Regions from separate parts of the Pseudoduganella sp. R-34 genome, predicted to be linked through region 2. Evidence: predicted binding sites of a transcription regulator. Region 2 holds the regulator's gene; each other region holds the start of a gene.
The links. The regulator sigma-54, encoded in region 2, starts transcription at its own class of promoters, with help from an activator protein. The targets are predictions, from matches to a motif close to TGGCANGNAANCTGCTTT.
Positions count from the first base shown of each region.

Region 1: a site for sigma-54 is predicted at 1,429-1,446, ahead of ACN9MW_RS11410 (PEP-CTERM sorting domain-containing protein). Genes of this name have one in related genera too.
Region 3: a site for sigma-54 is predicted at 2,007-2,024, ahead of ACN9MW_RS26370 (PEP-CTERM sorting domain-containing protein). Genes of this name have one in related genera too.
Region 4: a site for sigma-54 is predicted at 1,807-1,824, ahead of adh (aldehyde dehydrogenase). Genes of this name have one in related genera too.

Region 1 is NZ_CP184572.1:2,489,082-2,493,233, reverse strand. Features, by position in the region: gene ACN9MW_RS11425 (TIGR02594 family protein) at 1-443, shown strand, start outside; gene ACN9MW_RS11420 (YcxB family protein) at 430-966, shown strand; gene ACN9MW_RS11415 (hypothetical protein) at 999-1,310, shown strand; gene ACN9MW_RS11410 (PEP-CTERM sorting domain-containing protein) at 1,655-2,224, shown strand; gene ACN9MW_RS11405 (pectinesterase family protein) at 2,256-4,152, shown strand, end outside.
Region 2 is NZ_CP184572.1:936,082-940,233, reverse strand. Features, by position in the region: gene ACN9MW_RS04410 (enoyl-CoA hydratase/isomerase family protein) at 1-1,002, opposite strand, end outside; gene hpf (ribosome hibernation-promoting factor, HPF/YfiA family) at 1,078-1,437, opposite strand; gene ACN9MW_RS04400 (RNA polymerase factor sigma-54) at 1,510-3,006, opposite strand; gene lptB (LPS export ABC transporter ATP-binding protein) at 3,016-3,771, opposite strand; gene lptA (lipopolysaccharide transport periplasmic protein LptA) at 3,774-4,152, opposite strand, start outside.
Region 3 is NZ_CP184572.1:5,739,005-5,743,156, forward strand. Features, by position in the region: gene ACN9MW_RS26360 (glycosyltransferase) at 1-49, opposite strand, end outside; gene ACN9MW_RS26365 (sterol desaturase family protein) at 349-1,170, opposite strand; gene ACN9MW_RS26370 (PEP-CTERM sorting domain-containing protein) at 1,185-1,970, opposite strand; gene ACN9MW_RS26375 (hypothetical protein) at 2,143-2,274, opposite strand; gene ACN9MW_RS26380 (quinone oxidoreductase family protein) at 2,282-3,256, opposite strand; gene ACN9MW_RS26385 (alpha/beta hydrolase family protein) at 3,268-4,152, opposite strand, start outside.
Region 4 is NZ_CP184572.1:6,751,761-6,755,912, forward strand. Features, by position in the region: gene ACN9MW_RS30875 (DUF779 domain-containing protein) at 1-225, opposite strand, end outside; gene adh (aldehyde dehydrogenase) at 248-1,768, opposite strand; gene ACN9MW_RS30885 (beta-propeller fold lactonase family protein) at 1,896-2,834, opposite strand; gene ACN9MW_RS30890 (TonB-dependent receptor family protein) at 2,985-4,152, shown strand, end outside.

The sequences.
Region 1 (4,152 bases), 1.6 Mb from region 2:
TGACCGCTCAATTGAACACTCCACCTTGGCTGGCAATCGCTATCGGCGAATTGGGGATCGCAGCATACCCCGTCGGTTCGAGCAACCCGCGAATCAATTCATACCACGCAGGCACCAATATCGAAGGTTACGATGACAAAGTGTCCTGGTGTTCATCGTTCGTCAATTGGTCGTTTGCACAAGCGGGCATTGCCGGTACGGCGTCTGCTCTCGCCAGATCGTGGCTTGAGTGGGGTGAGGAAATTGAACGTCCGGTACCTGGTTGCGTTGCAGTTCTTTGGCGAGATGATCCGGCCAGCTGGAAAGGACACGTAGGCTTCTATTTGAGGGAAGACCAAGAATTCGTTTACCTCCTCGGAGGTAATCAGCTTGGACAGGTACGGGAACACTTCTATCCAAAGTCCATGGTTCTCGCCTACAGGTGGCCCAGTGGCCTCCAATAATATGTCCCATCAAGCCACGCTCACCTATGACAAACAACTCCTCCGTCGAGCAGTGCTGGCGTTCTGGCGCCGGTCAGTCGGCATAAGCCTTCCTTTGGCACTATCATTCGCCACCATTGCCTTCGTGTGGCTGCTCGTTGAAGGTGAATCGTCCTGGTTCATTGGCGCCCTTGGCGCCGCTCTGGCGTTTGCCTTTGCCATTGTTCTGGCAATCTATGTGGTCCACTATCGCAGCGTGATGGCAAAGCTGCATGACATGGGAAGGCCGCAAGCGGTCTTCACTGCCGACGCATCGACGTTTTCAGTTTCGTCGGGCATTGGAAGCTCCACCATGCAGTGGTCATCGGTTGTCGAAATATGGTGTTTTCCCGGCTTCTGGCTTCTGTTGTTTTCCAAGGCGCAGTTCATCACAATGCCTCTTGAAACGGTCTCGCCGGAAATGCAGGTATTCGTGCTGAGGGCTGTTCAAGCTTCAGGGGGCAAAGTGATTGGCTTCACGGCCAAATTCGAGAATGTAGCCTGACGCTTCAGGCACGTATCTGTATCGAGGACCACATGCACGAATGGATTACTCTCACCAAGGTATTCGGAAGTTCCCTGCGCAATCCGACAATAGCGGAAATGGAAACCGCGCTTGACGAGCTCTTTGAGAAAGCCGACGCCGACCACCCCGATGCCTGGATTGAATGCGGGTCGGCGTCTGGCCCGCTTTATAGCATCTCGATCTTTTCGAATGGCTATGCGCTCTACACAAAGTATTCAGACTCGGATATGTCGGAAGTACTGGAATCAACGAGGCTCTCGCCAGTTGATCGCGAAGGCGCACTTGTCTTATGGTCCAACCTGACTCAAGGCCGGACACCATGAGGCATGACGCTGACATTAATGCTTCCCTGTCATGCGAAAGTTAATGCTCGATAGGCGTGTCTTGCAGCCCCCGGGTTATGCGGAACGCTCTTGCTTGCTTGTCTGGTACCGCTTGCCTTGGCTTAAGCACTGCTACGTCCTGTGGTTGCAGCCGCTGCGCTGCGGGCGATGACACCTTCGTGGCGTGGAGTGTTGAATGGTCGCGACAGAATGACTTGTATTTCCGCGAGGCAACGTGGTCTGACCGCATCACATTTGGCCTGATTGATTGAAATATTGGTCAGGCCAATATAAGATCGGCAGTGCCGATCAGGCACGCCTATTCAGCCCCACCGGAGCACACGATGAGAAAAACCATAATGGAGACATTGGTGGCTGCCGTACTCGCCACCGGAATTGCGCACGCAGCACCGTTACCTTTGCAGGATGCCGTCATCACCGCCACCTACAACGGCTCGCCCGACACCATCGTCGGCCTTGACCACCTGTTCCAACCCGAACCGGGCGCCAACACCACCGCCCTTGATCCAACCGGCACCGGCGTCGAATTCCTCAGCGCCGATGCCATGTTCGGCTTCGACTTCGACGCCAGCGGCCTGTTGACCGTGATCGCAAATAACGCGGTCACGCCGGGTACATACCAGTTCCACTTTGACTTCGGCAGCACCCTGGCTGCACCGTTGACCGCCTTCAAACTGCTTGACGCCAGCGGCATCGGCGGCTTGCCCATCCTGTCGCTGGGCGCCAACGGCAACTCGATCGACATCGACCTGAGCGGCACCACCTGGACCGAATTTGCCAGCATCACGGCCCAGCTGGATGCCACCGCCGTGCCGGAACCGGGCAGCGCTGCACTGATGCTGGGCGGCCTTGCCGCGCTGGCGGCAGGCCGCCGCCGCACACGACGCAGCTGACACTGTCCCCCTTTCCCCCAAGGAGAATCTTATGGAACTCAAAGGTTTCAGGATCGCGCTCGCCCTGCTTGCAGCGTTATGCCTGCCCGCGCAGGCGGCCGACGATCCGGCGCGCGTCGCCGCCCCGGCCGACGGCTGGGCAAGCCAAGCTGGCGGAACCGCCGGCGGCTCAGCCGCCATCGCTTCGCAAATCTACAGCGTGAGCAATCGCGCCCAGTTGGTCAACGCCATCAATAACGGCGGCATCAATCCCAAGATCATCAAGATCACCGGCACGATCGACATGACTGAAGGCGTGCCTTACGCGAACACGGGCGACCAGGCCATTCGCGGCGCGATCCGCTTGAAAAGCAATACGACCCTGGTCGGTGCTGGAGCCGGCGCAGGCATCGTCAACGGCCATATCCAGCTTGTCGGCGTCTCGCAAATCATCATCCGCAACCTGAAGATCGTTGCGCCCTGCGACGTGGGGCCGGTGTGGGACCCGAACGACGGCGCCAATGGTGCATGGAATTCGGCCTATGACGCGATCGGCGTTTCAGGCTCCGACCACGTCTGGATCGACCACAATACATTCACTGACGCTCCGATGACGGACAACCTGCTGCCGATCGAAAACGGCCAGCTGAAACAATGCCACGATGGGGCGCTCGACATCACCAACGCATCCGACTACGTGACAGTGTCGTACAACGTGTTCGGCGAGCACCACAAGAACAACCTGATCGGTTCGGGCGACGGCGCCACAGCCGACGAAGGCAAGCTGCGCGTCACTTTCAGCAACAATGTCTTCCGCAACGTGTCCAGCCGCGCACCGCGCGTGCGTTACGGCCAGGTCCACCTGTTTAACAACTATTTCACCGGCAGCCGAGATGCCGCGGTGTATGCGAACCTGTACAGCATCGGCGCCGGCTACAACTCCAGGATCCTGTCGCAATCGAACGTGTTCGACATCACCGGAGCCCAGGGCTGCAGCAATATCGTGGTCAATCCGGGCGGCGCCGCCACCGGCGCCTTCAAGGACAGTGGCTCGCTGCTGAACGGCACCCTGCTTGGAGGATGCACCATCAACAATAACGTGACGTGGACGCCGCCATATACCTACAGCGTGCGCCCTACCTCCCTGGTGAAGGCCAACGCGCTGGCGCAGGCCGGTGCCGGCAAGCTGTCCACCAGCATCAGCGGCACGGGCGACACCAGCGGCACGCCGATCCTTACCCTGAGCTGCCCGCCGAGCGGCCTGTACTTCTGCGACGACTTCCAGTCCGGCACCTCCGCCAACTGGGATTTGCTGCCCGTGGCCGGCGCGAACGGCAGCTTCAGCGTCAAGGCGGAAGCGGTCGGCGCGACGAATATGCTGATGCAGTACACCGCCGCCACCACCGGCGGCGTGCTGGCCCTGCTAAAGCCAGCCGCCATGGCCAATGTGCCGAGCGGCGACTACTTTGTCGAAGCGCGCATCAAGCCGCAAACCAACAGCACCACCGGCAACAAGCAGCTCTACCTGATTACGCGCTACACCAACGCCAGCAACTGGTATGGCGCCGGCCTGAATGTCCAGAGCGCCAACACCAGCACCCAGGTTGAAATCGCCAGGATGCTGAACGGCGCGCTGACCCGCCCCAAGCAAGTGCGCAAGCCGATCAATATGGATTCGGTGTTCTACACCGTGCGCTTCGAGATGATCGGCAGCACGCTGACGGTCTATCTCGATGGCGAGTCGCTTGGCTCCGTGACCGACACCGCCTTCAGCGCGCGCGGACTGGTCGGCCTGTACACCGCCAACAAATCCTTCCAGATCGACGACGTGCGGATTGGCGACCCGAGCCTGAAGCCCTCGCAACTGACGCTCAACCCCGCCACGACGAGCTACACCGCCGAAGCGGGCGACGCGCCGCTGCAATTGGCTGTTACCGCCGTCAAGCCCG
Region 2 (4,152 bases):
CAGCGTTGCGGGATTCCACTGCGGCTGGTTGTCCTTGTCGATCACCAGGGCGCGTACGCCCTCGAAAATCTCGCCGTGTTCGAAGTTGCGGCGCACCAGGTTGCGCTCCATGCGCAAGCAGTCGGACACGCCCAGCGACGCGCCGCGCTTCAGCAGCTCGTGGGTCACGCTCATCATCAGCGGCGAGCGCAATTCCATTGCCTTCAGCGATTTCTGCGCGAAAGGCGTGCTGTCGCCTCGCAGCGAATCCATGATGGCGGGTACCGAGCCCGCCGAGAAATGCTGATCGATCAGGGCACGCTGCGCTTCCAGTTCGCTGTCGCCGGCGAAGGCGTTGTGCGGGCAGGCAAAGACCGCGACAGCATCGCGCAACGATTTGCCGGGCGTCGACTCGAACAGCTTGGCCAGTCCGGCCAGTTCAGTTTCCGGCACGAAGTAGTCAGCCAGGTCGAGGTAGAGCGCATCCGCGGCGCCGACCGTCAGCCCGGTGAGGCCGAGCCACATGCCAAGCTGGCCCGGCGCATGCGACAGGAAGTGACTGCTGCCCACGTCGGGAAACAGGCCGATGTTCACCTCGGGCATCGCCATCCTGGTACGGCCCGTGACGATGCGCACGCCGCACTCCGGCCCGCCCTGCGCGATGCCCATGCCGCCGCCCATCACCACGCCATCCATCAGCGCCACATAAGGCTTGGGGTAGAAATGGATTAAATGGTTCAGCGCATATTCTTCGGTGAAGAAGTCTTCCAGCAGCGCGCTGCCGCCTTGCGTATTGCCGCGGCCGACGTCGTGGAAGAAGCGGATATCGCCGCCTGCGCACAGCGCGCGTTCGCTGCTGCTGCGCACCACGACCGCCGCCACCGACGCATCGTCGCGCCATGCCAGCAGCGCCTGCGTCATCGCGCGCACCATGTCGAGGGACAGTGAATTGAGGGTCTTGGGGCGGTCCAGCGTGATGAAGCCGGTACCGTTGGAGAGTTGGGTGTGTACGTGTTCGCTCATGCAAATATTCTAACGCACACTGGTCGCAAAAAAGGGCGCCAATTGCGCCCTTTGGTGTGCTGCACGGCCAGTCCTTTACATGGCGGTGGGTGGTGCCTCATACGTATCCGGGAAATGCTTGATGGCCGCATGACTGTGGTTCTGCACACGGTCCTTGTATTTCATGACCTGGCGATCCAGTTTATCAATCAGGGTATCGATGGCGGCGTAAAGGTCTTGCGACAGGCTTTCGACGTAAACAGTTTTGCCAGACATGCGCAGGTTGATTTCGGCTTTCTGGCGTTTCTCTTTCTCGGTGAGGTTATCTACAGTCAGGATGACAGCAATATCGATTACTTGATCGAAATGGCGCTTGACTCGTTCCAGCTTGTTCTGCACGTACTCGCGAATGGCTGGGGTCACTTCGACATGATGTCCACTGATGGTGAGATTCATACACACTCCTAAAGATGATGTCGCTCTCGAGTTCGTGCACGCCGAAACGCACAGAGGAACCCATGCACTGCACTACAACGATTTGCGGAGGCTAACTGGAGGGATCTTCAACGCTTCTCGATATTTGGCAACAGTCCGTCGCGCAATCACCATGCCTTGTTCACCCAGCATGTCCGCAATCTTACTGTCGGATAAAGGATTTTTCGGGTCTTCTGCTCCTGTCAATTGCACGATCAGTGCCCGTATCGCAGTCGAGGAAGCCTCCCCCCCGGCTTCGGTCGCGACGTGGCTACCAAAGAAATATTTCAACTCAAACATGCCATGCGGGGTGAGCATATATTTTTGAGTTGTTACGCGAGAAATAGTGCTCTCGTGTAGTCCCAGTGTATCAGCAATTTCACGCAACACAAGGGGTCTCATGGCCACTGCGCCATGACTGAAAAAGTTCTTTTGTCTTTCTACTATCGCTTCCGCGACGCGCAGGATCGTGTCGAAGCGCTGGCGCATATTCTTGATCAACCACTTGGCCTCCTGCAGCTGGCCATTCATCTGCGACTCGCTCTTGCCTTGCTTGAGCAGGTTGGCATACAGCGCGTTCACGCGCAGGCGCGGCACCACGTCGTTGTTCAGGGTGACGATCCAGCCGCCGCGGCCCTTTTTCACGATCACGTCCGGCACCACGTAGTCTGACTCGCCTGACGCAAATTCGGCGCCCGGATGCGGGTTGCACTGGCGGATCACGCACTGTGCTTCGCGCAAGTCTTCATCGTCGCAGTCGAGCGCTTTCTTCAGCTTGGTGAACTCGCGCTGGGCGAACCAGGTCAGGTGCTTCTCGACGATGGTCAGCGCCATGCGGCGCGTCACCAGCGGCACGCCGGGCATGCGCCTGATCTGCAGCGCCAGGCATTCGGAGGCATTGCGTGCGGCGACGCCGGGCGGATCGAAGCTTTGCAGCAGCACCAGGCTGCAGCGCAGGTCGTCCAGTTCGATTTCCAGCTCGGGCGGCAGGCGCTCGTGGATTTCTTCCAGCGGCTCTTCCAGGTAGCCGTTCTCGTCCAGCGCATCGATGATCAGTTCCATCAGCGCGCGGTCGCGCGGCTCCTGCACGGTGACGCGCATCTGCTCGAGCAGGTGTTCGCGCAGCGTGCAGCCGGAAGCTTCCAGTTGCGGGCGGCTGTCTTCGTCGTCGGCGGATTTGCTGCCGGCGCTGGCGCTCCAGTCGGCGTCGTCGCTGCCGTTGCCGGCTTCATGGTCGCCGCCTTCATAGGTATCGCTTTCGCCGGCAGCGGCCGGGGCTTCGCCGCCCTCGCCTTGCGGGCCTTCAGCCGAAGGCGTGGCGGGAGCTTCGGTGCCATTGCCGTTGCCCTGGCTGATGGCGCCATCGGCCAGCAGCCGTACCGAGTGGTCGAGCGGGTCGTCAAGGCGCTCCAGCATGGGATTGTCGCCAAGCAGCTGTTCCAACTCCTGGTGCAGCTCCAGCGTGGACAGCTGCAGCAGGCGGATGGATTGTTGCAGCTGCGGCGTCAGCGCCAGGTGTTGCGAGGTTCGCAGTTGCAGTGTTTGTTTCATGGCCTTCGTTTACATGCGGAAGTGTTCGCCGAGGTAGACGCGGCGAACGGATTCGTTGGCAATGATGTCGTCCGGGCGGCCCGAGGCCAGCACGGCGCCCTGGTTGATGATGTAGGCGCGGTCGCAAATGCCGAGGGTCTCACGCACATTATGGTCGGTGATCAGCACACCGATATTGCGCTCCTTCAGGAAACGCACAATACGTTGGATTTCGATCACGGCGATCGGATCCACGCCGGCAAACGGTTCGTCCAGCAGCACGAAGCGCGGGTTGGTGGCCAGGGCGCGCGCAATTTCCACGCGGCGGCGCTCGCCACCCGACAGCGACAGGGCCGGGTTCTCGCGCAGCTTCTCGATTTGCAAGTCGGCCAGCAGCGATTCCAGGCGCTGCTTGATTTCCGCCTTGGGCAGAGGCTTGCCGTCCACCTTCTGCAGTTCCAGCACGGCACGGATGTTTTCTTCCACCGTCAGCTTGCGGAACACCGAAGCTTCCTGCGGCAGGTAGGACAGGCCCAGCGTGGCGCGCTTGTGGATCGGCAGGCTCGACACGTCGGTGCCGCCGATATCGATGGTGCCTGCATCGGAAGCCACCAGGCCGACGATCATGTAGAAAGAGGTAGTCTTGCCGGCACCGTTGGGACCGAGCAGGCCGACCACTTCACCGCAATCGACTTGCAGCGAAACGTCGTGCACCACCTGGCGCTTGCCATAGGTTTTCTGGAGGCCGCGCACGACCAGCGTGCTGGCGCAGTTATTTGCTTGCATGCTTACTTCTTCTCCGTCGGCGTCGCTGGGGGTTCGGTACGGGTCGGCTGGATCACCATGGTGCCGCGACCGCCGCCGGGCTTGCTCTCCCCGCTGGCCGAATTGCGCACGCTGAAAAATTCCTTGCGGCTGTCGTAAGAAATGAACTCACCCTGCACTTCATCGTTCTGCTTGCCGCCTTCCAGGCGGCGGATGGTGGCCTTGTTGAACATCTTCACCAGTTCAACCTGTTCCTCATACTCGATGCGGTCGGCATCGCCTTCCACCCACTGGTCGCCGGCGCCGTCGCGCTTCTGGCGGAAGGTGGCTTTCTTGCCGTCGCCAAACAGCGTCACTTGCTGGAAGCCCTCCGGCGTCTGCTTGACGTAGGCGCGCTCGGCC
Region 3 (4,152 bases), 2.0 Mb from region 2:
CGGTGTACACCAGCACCAGCGCAATCACAGCCCACAGCAGGTAAAGCATGATGGTCAGCGTGCGCGAGGTCAGCAGTTGCTGGTGGCGCGACTGGACCTGGTCATGGATGCCGAGCCAGTTATTGTTCTCGGCTTTTTTATGCAAGGCTGAAGAGGGATCAAGGCTGAAGCCTGGCGCGGCCGCCGCTGACGCAGGCAACGCAGGCGCGGGAGCAGCCAGGACCAGCGCCAACGACAGCCACCAGCCGGCAAACAGCCCAAGGACTTGCAGGGTTAAGCGACGGCGCCCGGTCATCGCTTCAGCCTGCGCCAGTTCGGTGGAATTTCTTGGTAAGGCATTTTGACAAATCAACTTTCAGTTCGGTCTGACGTGACGGCCGGCATGGCCGGCGAAAACGGTGCGGCGAGTTGCCCGCCTAGCTGGCTGGAAACGGCGGTATCGCTACCATATTCCGCCGGCCAGTGGCCCGGAAGGTAGTGGGTGCCGAATACCCGGTCCAGCAGCGGCAGCATGGCGGCAAAATTGCGGTCGACATGGTTATGGCGCGTATGGTGCCAATGGTGGAAGGCCGGACTCGACAGCAGCCACTCCAGCGGCCCTAGGCGCACCCGGATATTCGAATGGATGAAAAAGCCCCACACGCTGCCAACCAGGATTACCGCGACCGGCGTCGCGCTGGCTGCCGCGTCTGGGCCTGCCAGGCCGAGCACGTAGAGGGGCAGCAGGCTGCACAGCCGCGTGAACAGCAAATCGACCGGATGCGCGCGCGTATTGGTCAGGAAGTAGACGTGGGCAGCGCTATGGTGCACCGCGTGAAAGCGCCACAGCAGCGGCCAGCGGTGGGCCAGGCGGTGCGACCAGTAGGCCCCGACGTCACCGACCAGCAGTGCCAGCGGCAGGCGCAGCGCGAGCGGCAAAGCCGCCAGCGTCTCCGGCACCGCGACTGGTACCAGTGCGCGCGACAATTGCGCAACGAGCGCCAGCGGCACCGCCAGCACCAGCATCGGCAGCAGGCTGTTGGCAAAATAATAGAACAGGTCCGGCCAGCGCTGGCGCTCGCCGGGCTGCGCCTGGCGCACGGCGAGATAGCGTTCCAGCGGCAGAAAGATGGCGCACAGCACGCACAGCCACACTGCCAGCCGCAGGACCTGTTCAGCCAAGGCTGTCACGGCAGGGCTTCAGCTCAAGGCTGGCGACGACGGCGCAGCGCCAGTGCCAGCAGTCCGAGTCCGGTCAGCATGACCAGCAGGCTGGCAGGCTCCGGCACTTCGGCAGGCGGGGTACCGTTGTCCGGCGTGTCGATGGCAAACAGGGAAACGCCGTCAAGCAGGGAAAACGGCGGGTGGCCTTCCGGCGTTCCGGCGGCCAGGAAGGACAGCAAGCTGCCGCTGGACTTGGCGGTAAACGTGAACGCCTCCTGCATCCAGCCGCTCGATGCCTGGCTCTGGTTGTTGTAGGTGGCGGTTTCGAAGGTGTTGCCGTCGATGCTCACGCTCCATTTTTCGCTGGTCTCGCCAAAGAAGCCCCACTGCTGGGCAGCCGCCCATTCGAACCGCAGCATATACGTGGTGCCGATTTCCAGGTCGCTGATCGCCTGCTGGATGGCGACCACGCCGTAGGCGCCGTCGGCGGCGATGAAGTTGCCGCCGTTGGCGCTGCTTGCCAGCGCGTTGGCGCCGCCGTTATTGGCGCCCCACAATTTCAGGGGAACGTCGTTCTGGCCACCGAACCAGGACACGGCACCGGTGGTGTCTGCGGTTCCGGAAGCAAAGACAAAATTGTATCCGCCGGGCGCAGACCAGCCAGACACGGAGGTATTGAAGTCCACCTGGCCATTGCCATTGGAAGTCAGTTCAAAGCCGCCGTTTTGTACCAGGTTGACCGGGCCGGCGTGGGCGGCCGCCACCAGCAGCAAGGCCGCCACGGCCGTGAAACTTTGCAATACTTTGCCCAACATTGCGTTCTTCATAATTCTTCCTTGAAATTCAAATGTCCCGGCGGAACGCAAGCAAGAATTATGCCAAACTCAATAACTCATCAGTAAACTATTGACCGCAATGGCAATTACTCCAGGGTAATGCCAATTATGTGAATGGCAAAGTTCCTTAGTGTAAAGAAATTCGACATCAAGTATTTGAAGTTCAGCGGTAATAGGCTTCGCTGGCAAACGTGATGAGACCGATCAAGGCTACGGCACTCAGCAGGACGATCAGCAGGCGTCCAAATTTCGGGGTACCGTCGTCATCGTCGGCTGGGCGGTTCTGGTCTGTCATAGTGAAATCAAGGCAGGAGGATGGTGGAGCCCGTGGTGCGGCGCGCCTCAAGATCGCGATGCGCCTGCCCCACATCCGCCAGATTATACCGCTGCTTGATTTCGATCTTCACGTCGCCGCGCGCCACCACGTCGAACAACGACTGCGCGCAAGCCTCGAGGTCGGCGCGCGTCGTCGTGTAGTTGCCCAGCGCAGGACGGGTCAGGAACAGCGAGCCGCGCGAAGCCAGTTCGCCCAGCGAAAAGTTCGCCACCGGACCGGAGGCATTGCCGAAACTGACCATCATGCCGCGCGGGCGCAGGCAATCGAGCGAACCGATAAAGGTATCCTTGCCGATCGAATCGAACACCGTGGAGACGCCTTTGCCGCCGGTGATCTCGCGCACCCGCTCAGTGAAATTTTCCGTGTTGTAGTTGATTGCGTGGGCGGCGCCATGTTGCAGCGCCAGCGCCACCTTTTCGTCCGAACCGGCGGTGCCGATCAGGTTCACCCCCAAGGCACGCGCCCACTGGCAAGCGATCAGGCCCACGCCTCCGGCCGCCGCATGGAACAGAATCGTGTCGCCCGCCTTGAGCGGCGCCGCGCTGTGGAACAGGTATTGCACCGTCATCCCTTGCAGCATCATGGCCGCCGCGGTATCGCTGCCGATAGAATCGGGCAGCTTCACCAGCAGGCTGGCGGGCATATTGCGCGCCTGCGCGTAGGCGCCATTCGGACGGCCGGCATAGGCCACCCGGTCGCCCACACGCACATGGCTTACGCCCTCGCCCACCGCCTCCACCACGCCGGCGCCTTCCTGTCCGAGCCCGCCCGGCAGCGGCTGCGGATACAGGCCGGTGCGGAAGTACACATCGATAAAGTTAAGGCCGATCGCCTCGTGCCGCACCGTCGCTTCGCCGGGGCCGGGCGCCCCTGTTTCGACATCGACGTATTCCATCACTTCCGGCCCGCCGGTGCGGAACATGCGTATCGCCTTGACCATTCAATACTCCTCTAGTGTGTGATAAAGCCGCGCTCGCGCAGCCATTGCGTCATGCGCGGATAGTGTTCGCGCGCCCAGTGCGTGGAATTGATATATGCGCTGCCCCCATCGAGATCCGTTTCCCACAAGCCGTGCGCGGCGCGCGGCAGCATCCAGACCTGGTGGTCCTTGTGGCCGCTCGCATCCAGCGTCTGCCGGAACAATTCCGCACTCTTATGCACGGGAACGAAGGCGTCCTTCTCGCCGAGGATGTACACCACGGGCGCCTCCAGTTTCTTCAGGTCCGGCAGCGGATCGTAGCTGTAAAAGGCCGTGCTGGTCTCGCTCGGTTTCTCCTTCAAGGTATCCGGCACAATTTCGACCTGGTTGGCCCAGCGCGCATTCTCGCCGACGCGCGCCGCGGCCAGCAATTCGGCCCTATTCGCGCCGCGGCTGGTCACCCAGCGCATCAGCTTTTCCTGGTAGGCGGCGCCGGCCCTCACTTCGTCTTCGCTGAAGCCTCGCGCACGCAGCGAGTTCTCGATGCGGTACACCTCCTGCTCGGCAGGCGGCACGGCCGACGCGGCTTGGGCAATCACGAAGGCGACCTTTTGCGAACGTACCGCCGCCAGCGGCGCCAGCCAGCCGCCCTGGCTGTGGCCCCAGGTGCCGATCGCGCCGGCCTTGATGTCGCTGCGCTTGCCGAGCAGCTCGATACCTGCGATGGCATCGTCGGCCAACTGCTCCATGGTGGCCTTGTTGAATTCACCGGTGGATTTTCCGACGCCGCGCTTGTCGTACATCAGCGCGGCCATGCCGTGGGCCGCGAAGTAATAGGCTTGCAGCGCATAGGCGCCGCGCGGGGCGGGGCTCGACATCTGCGTCAGCACGATGGCCGGGAACGGCCCCTTCCCTTC
Region 4 (4,152 bases), 990 kb from region 2:
CCCGTACTGTTCAAGCCCGATATAGAAAGGCGCGCCGCCCAGGCTGCCGAGGTAGACGTCGGTCTCGCTGACGTCGAACTCACCCGCCGGATAGCACATCGGCGCGCTGCCGTCGCAGCAGCCGCCCGACTGGAAAAACATGATCGGTCCGTGCCGCTGGTGCAGCTGGTCGATGAATTCCAGCGCCGGTGCGGTCGCCGTGACCCTGGCAATTGCGTTATCCATGCTTCGCCCCGCCTTTCCTGCCTCAGAAGAAGCCCAGCGCGTTAGGGTTGTAGCTGACCAGCAGGTTCTTGGTCTGCTGGTAGTGGTCGAGCATCATCTTGTGGGTCTCGCGGCCAATGCCCGACTGCTTGTAGCCGCCAAACGCAGCGTGGGCCGGATAGAGGTGATAGCAGTTGGTCCAGACGCGGCCAGCCTGGATGGCGCGCCCCATGCGGAAGGCGCGGCTGCCGTCGCGGCTCCAGACGCCGGCGCCCAGCCCGTAAAGGGTGTCGTTGGCGATCGCCAGCGCTTCGTCTTCATCCTTGAAGGTAGTGACCGATACCACCGGGCCGAAGATCTCTTCCTGGAAGATGCGCATGGTGTTGTCGCCTTTGAATACGGTTGGGCGCACGTAGTAGCCGCCTTCCAGGTCGCCAGCCAGCACTTGGCGCTCGCCGCCTGCCAGCAGTTGTGCGCCTTCCTGGCGGCCGATGTCCATGTAAGACAGGATCTTTTCAAGCTGCTCCTGCGAAGCCTGGGCGCCGATCATGGTGCCGTGGTCCAGCGGGTTGCCTTGCTTGATCGCTGCCACGCGTTTCAGCGCGCGTTCGATGAAGCGTTCGTAGATCGATTCCTGGATCAGCACGCGCGATGGGCAGGTGCAGACTTCGCCCTGGTTCAGCGCGAACATGGCGAAACCTTCCAGGCATTTGTCGAAGAAGGCGTCGTCGGCCGACATCACGTCTTCGAAGAAGATGTTGGGCGACTTGCCGCCCAGTTCCAGCGTGACCGGGATCAGGTTCTGCGCCGCATAGCCCATGATCAGGCGGCCGGTGCCGGTTTCGCCGGTGAAGGCCACCTTGGCGATACGCTTGCTCGAAGCCAGCGGCTTGCCCGCTTCCAGGCCGAAGCCGTTCACCACATTCAGCACGCCAGGCGGCAGCAGGTCGCCGATCAGCTCCAGCAGCACCATGATGGAGGCCGGGGTTTGCTCGGCTGGCTTGAGCACGACACAGTTGCCGGCGGCCAGCGCAGGGGCCAGCTTCCATACCGCCATCAGGATCGGGAAGTTCCATGGAATGATCTGGCCGACCACGCCGAGCGGTTCATGGAAGTGATAGGCATAGGTCTCGGAGTCGACCTGCGCGACCGTCCCTTCCTGGGCGCGGATGCAGCCGGCGAAGTAGCGGAAATGGTCGATCGCCAGCGGAATGTCTGCCGCCATCGTTTCGCGGATCGGCTTGCCGTTGTCGATGGTTTCAGCGGTCGCGATGAGCTGCAGGTTCTGCTCCATGCGGTCAGCCATCTTGTTCAGGATATTGGCGCGCTCGGTCGGCGAAGTCTTGCCCCATGCAGCCTTGGCGGCGTGCGCGGCGTCCAGCGCCAGCTCGACATCCTCGGCGGTGGAGCGTGCGATCTCGCAGAAAGGCAGCCCGGTGATCGGCGTGATATTGGCGAAGTACTCGCCTTTGACCGGCGGGACGAATTTGCCGCCGATGAAGTTGTCGTAACGGGTCTTGAAGGGATTGGCGACGCCCAGTTTGCTGATGTCGGCGAGATTCATGTCGTCCTCTATATTGAGTGGTTGTGGGTACTGCCTTATTCGCAATTGCCGTGCCAGCGGGTTTTGCTCCTCGGCCGAAGCGACGTGCAACAACAACTGCTCCAAACTTGAACAACTGTTGCGCAATTCAACGGATCACCACGCCCCAGGGCAGCTCACCGACCGGGATATCGGCCACCTTGCGTGCGCTGGCGGTATCGATCACCGAGACATTGTTGGAGCGGCCGTTGGCAACATAGAGCTTGCTGCCGTCCGGAGTGATAGCCATATTCCAGGGACGCTTGCCGACTGCAATCGTGGCCGTGACTTCATTGCGGGCGGTATCGATTCGCATCACGCTGCCGTCCATCCCGTTGGAGACGTACACGCTACGCCCGTCCGGGTGGACGGCGATGCCGTTTGCATTGCGTCCGGCGGGAATGGTGGCCAGCGTGCGCAGCGTGGCCGGGTCGATCACGTACACTGCATTCGCCATCTCGCACGCGACGTACACCCGGCTGGAATCGGGCGCGAAGCCGATCCCGCGCGGGCGCAGGCCTACCGCGACGGAGCCGGACTGGCGGCGCTGCGCCACGTCAATCACGTCGACCTGCTCCGCCTCCTCGGCGCTGACATAGAGGTAGCGGCTGTCCGGGCTGAAGACTGCGTGCTCCGGATTGCGGCCTTGCACCGGGATATCCGCCAGCCGCGCGTGGGTGACGGCATCGAACAGCGCCACGCTATTGCCCTCTTCCACGGCTACCGCCACCAGCTTGCCGTCCGGCGAGACGCTGACGCCCTCCGGCGAGCGCCCCAGCGCCAGCGTTACGCTGCTGCCCGCCATGCTGTCGATGGCCAGCAGGCTGCCGCTGGAGGCATCGCTGACAAAAAGCTGGCGCCCGCCCGGATCAATGCCGATGCCGCGCGGCCGTTTTCCGGCATTCAACTGGCGTACCACGCTATCGGTTGCGGTATCGATGACGCTGATGGTGCCGGACTTCTCGTTCGGCACATAGGCGAATGGCGCGGCAAAAGCGAGGCTGGCGGCGCCTGCAGCACACAATGCTGCGAACGGGTTTGCCTTCATGATGTCTCCTTTGGTATGGTGTGTGCCCGTTAGTTATGCAAGCGATATGCCAGCAAACGTGCGGCCTGTCGTTGGCTTGGCAGGCATATTGCTTATGTGATCGGGAGACCCGCGCAGCGGGCACGCTGAACCGATCCGAGGAGACTGAACATGAACCCCATTCGCTTGAACGCCATCGCCGCCCTGCTGGCCAGCCTGTTTTCCCCCATGCTGGCGCATGCTGCGTCGGCCGAAGCCACGCCGGAAGGCGCTGCGATCGCCGACGTTGTCGTCATCAGCGGCAGCCGCGTCGAGCATTCCAGCTTCGACCTGCCGGCCGCGATCAACGTGCTCGATGCACAGCACATCCGTGACGGACAGTTGCGCGTGAATGCCTCGGAGTCCCTGGCCGCCGTTCCAGGCGTGGTGGTGCAGAACCGGCAGAACTACGCACAGGACTTGCAGGTTTCTTCGCGCGGGTTTGGCGCCCGGTCGGCTTTCGGCGTGCGCGGCGTGCGCCTGATCACAGATGGCATCCCGGCCAGCATGCCGGACGGCCAAGGCCAGGCCGCTACCTTCAACCTGGACATGGCAGAGCGCATCGAGGTGCTGCGCGGCCCCTACTCCGCCATCTACGGCAACCATGCCGGCGGCGTGATCCAGCTCTTTACCCGCGACGGCGAAGGTGCGCCGACGGTGGAAGCCAGCTTTGCCGCTGGCAGCGACGGCCTGCGCAAGACCGACCTGAATGCGCAAGGAAGCGCTGCCGGCATAGGCTATGTGCTGGATGCCTCGCGCTTCGATACCGATGGTTACCGCGACCACAGCGCCGCCCGCCGCGACCAGGCGATGGCCAAGCTGACCATGCAGCCGCTACCCGGTGCGAAGCTGGTGCTGGTCGCCAACGGTCTGCGCCAGGAGGACACGCAAGACCCGCTGGGCGTAACCTGGGCCACTTGGCAACGCGACCCGCGTGCCGGCGAAATCGATGCCACCGACACGCAAGTACCCAAGCGCACGCTGGCGGAGCGCTATAACACCCGCAAGAGCATTGACCACCAGCAGGGAGGCGCCAGCTGGGACCAGCGCTTCGAGTCAGGCCGGCTGCACGTCGGCCTGTGGGGCGGCAATCGCCGCGTGACGCAGTTCCAGGCGTTTTCCAAAGGCTTCCAGGCGCCGGCCAGCCATTCGGGCGGAGTGGTCGACTTCGACCGCGATTTCTACGGCACCGACATCAACTGGCAGGACATGCGCGAACTTGCCGGCGGCAGGCTGACGACCACGGTGGGCGTCGAGTACGGCCGATCGAGCGATGACCGCAAGGGGTATGAGAATTTCA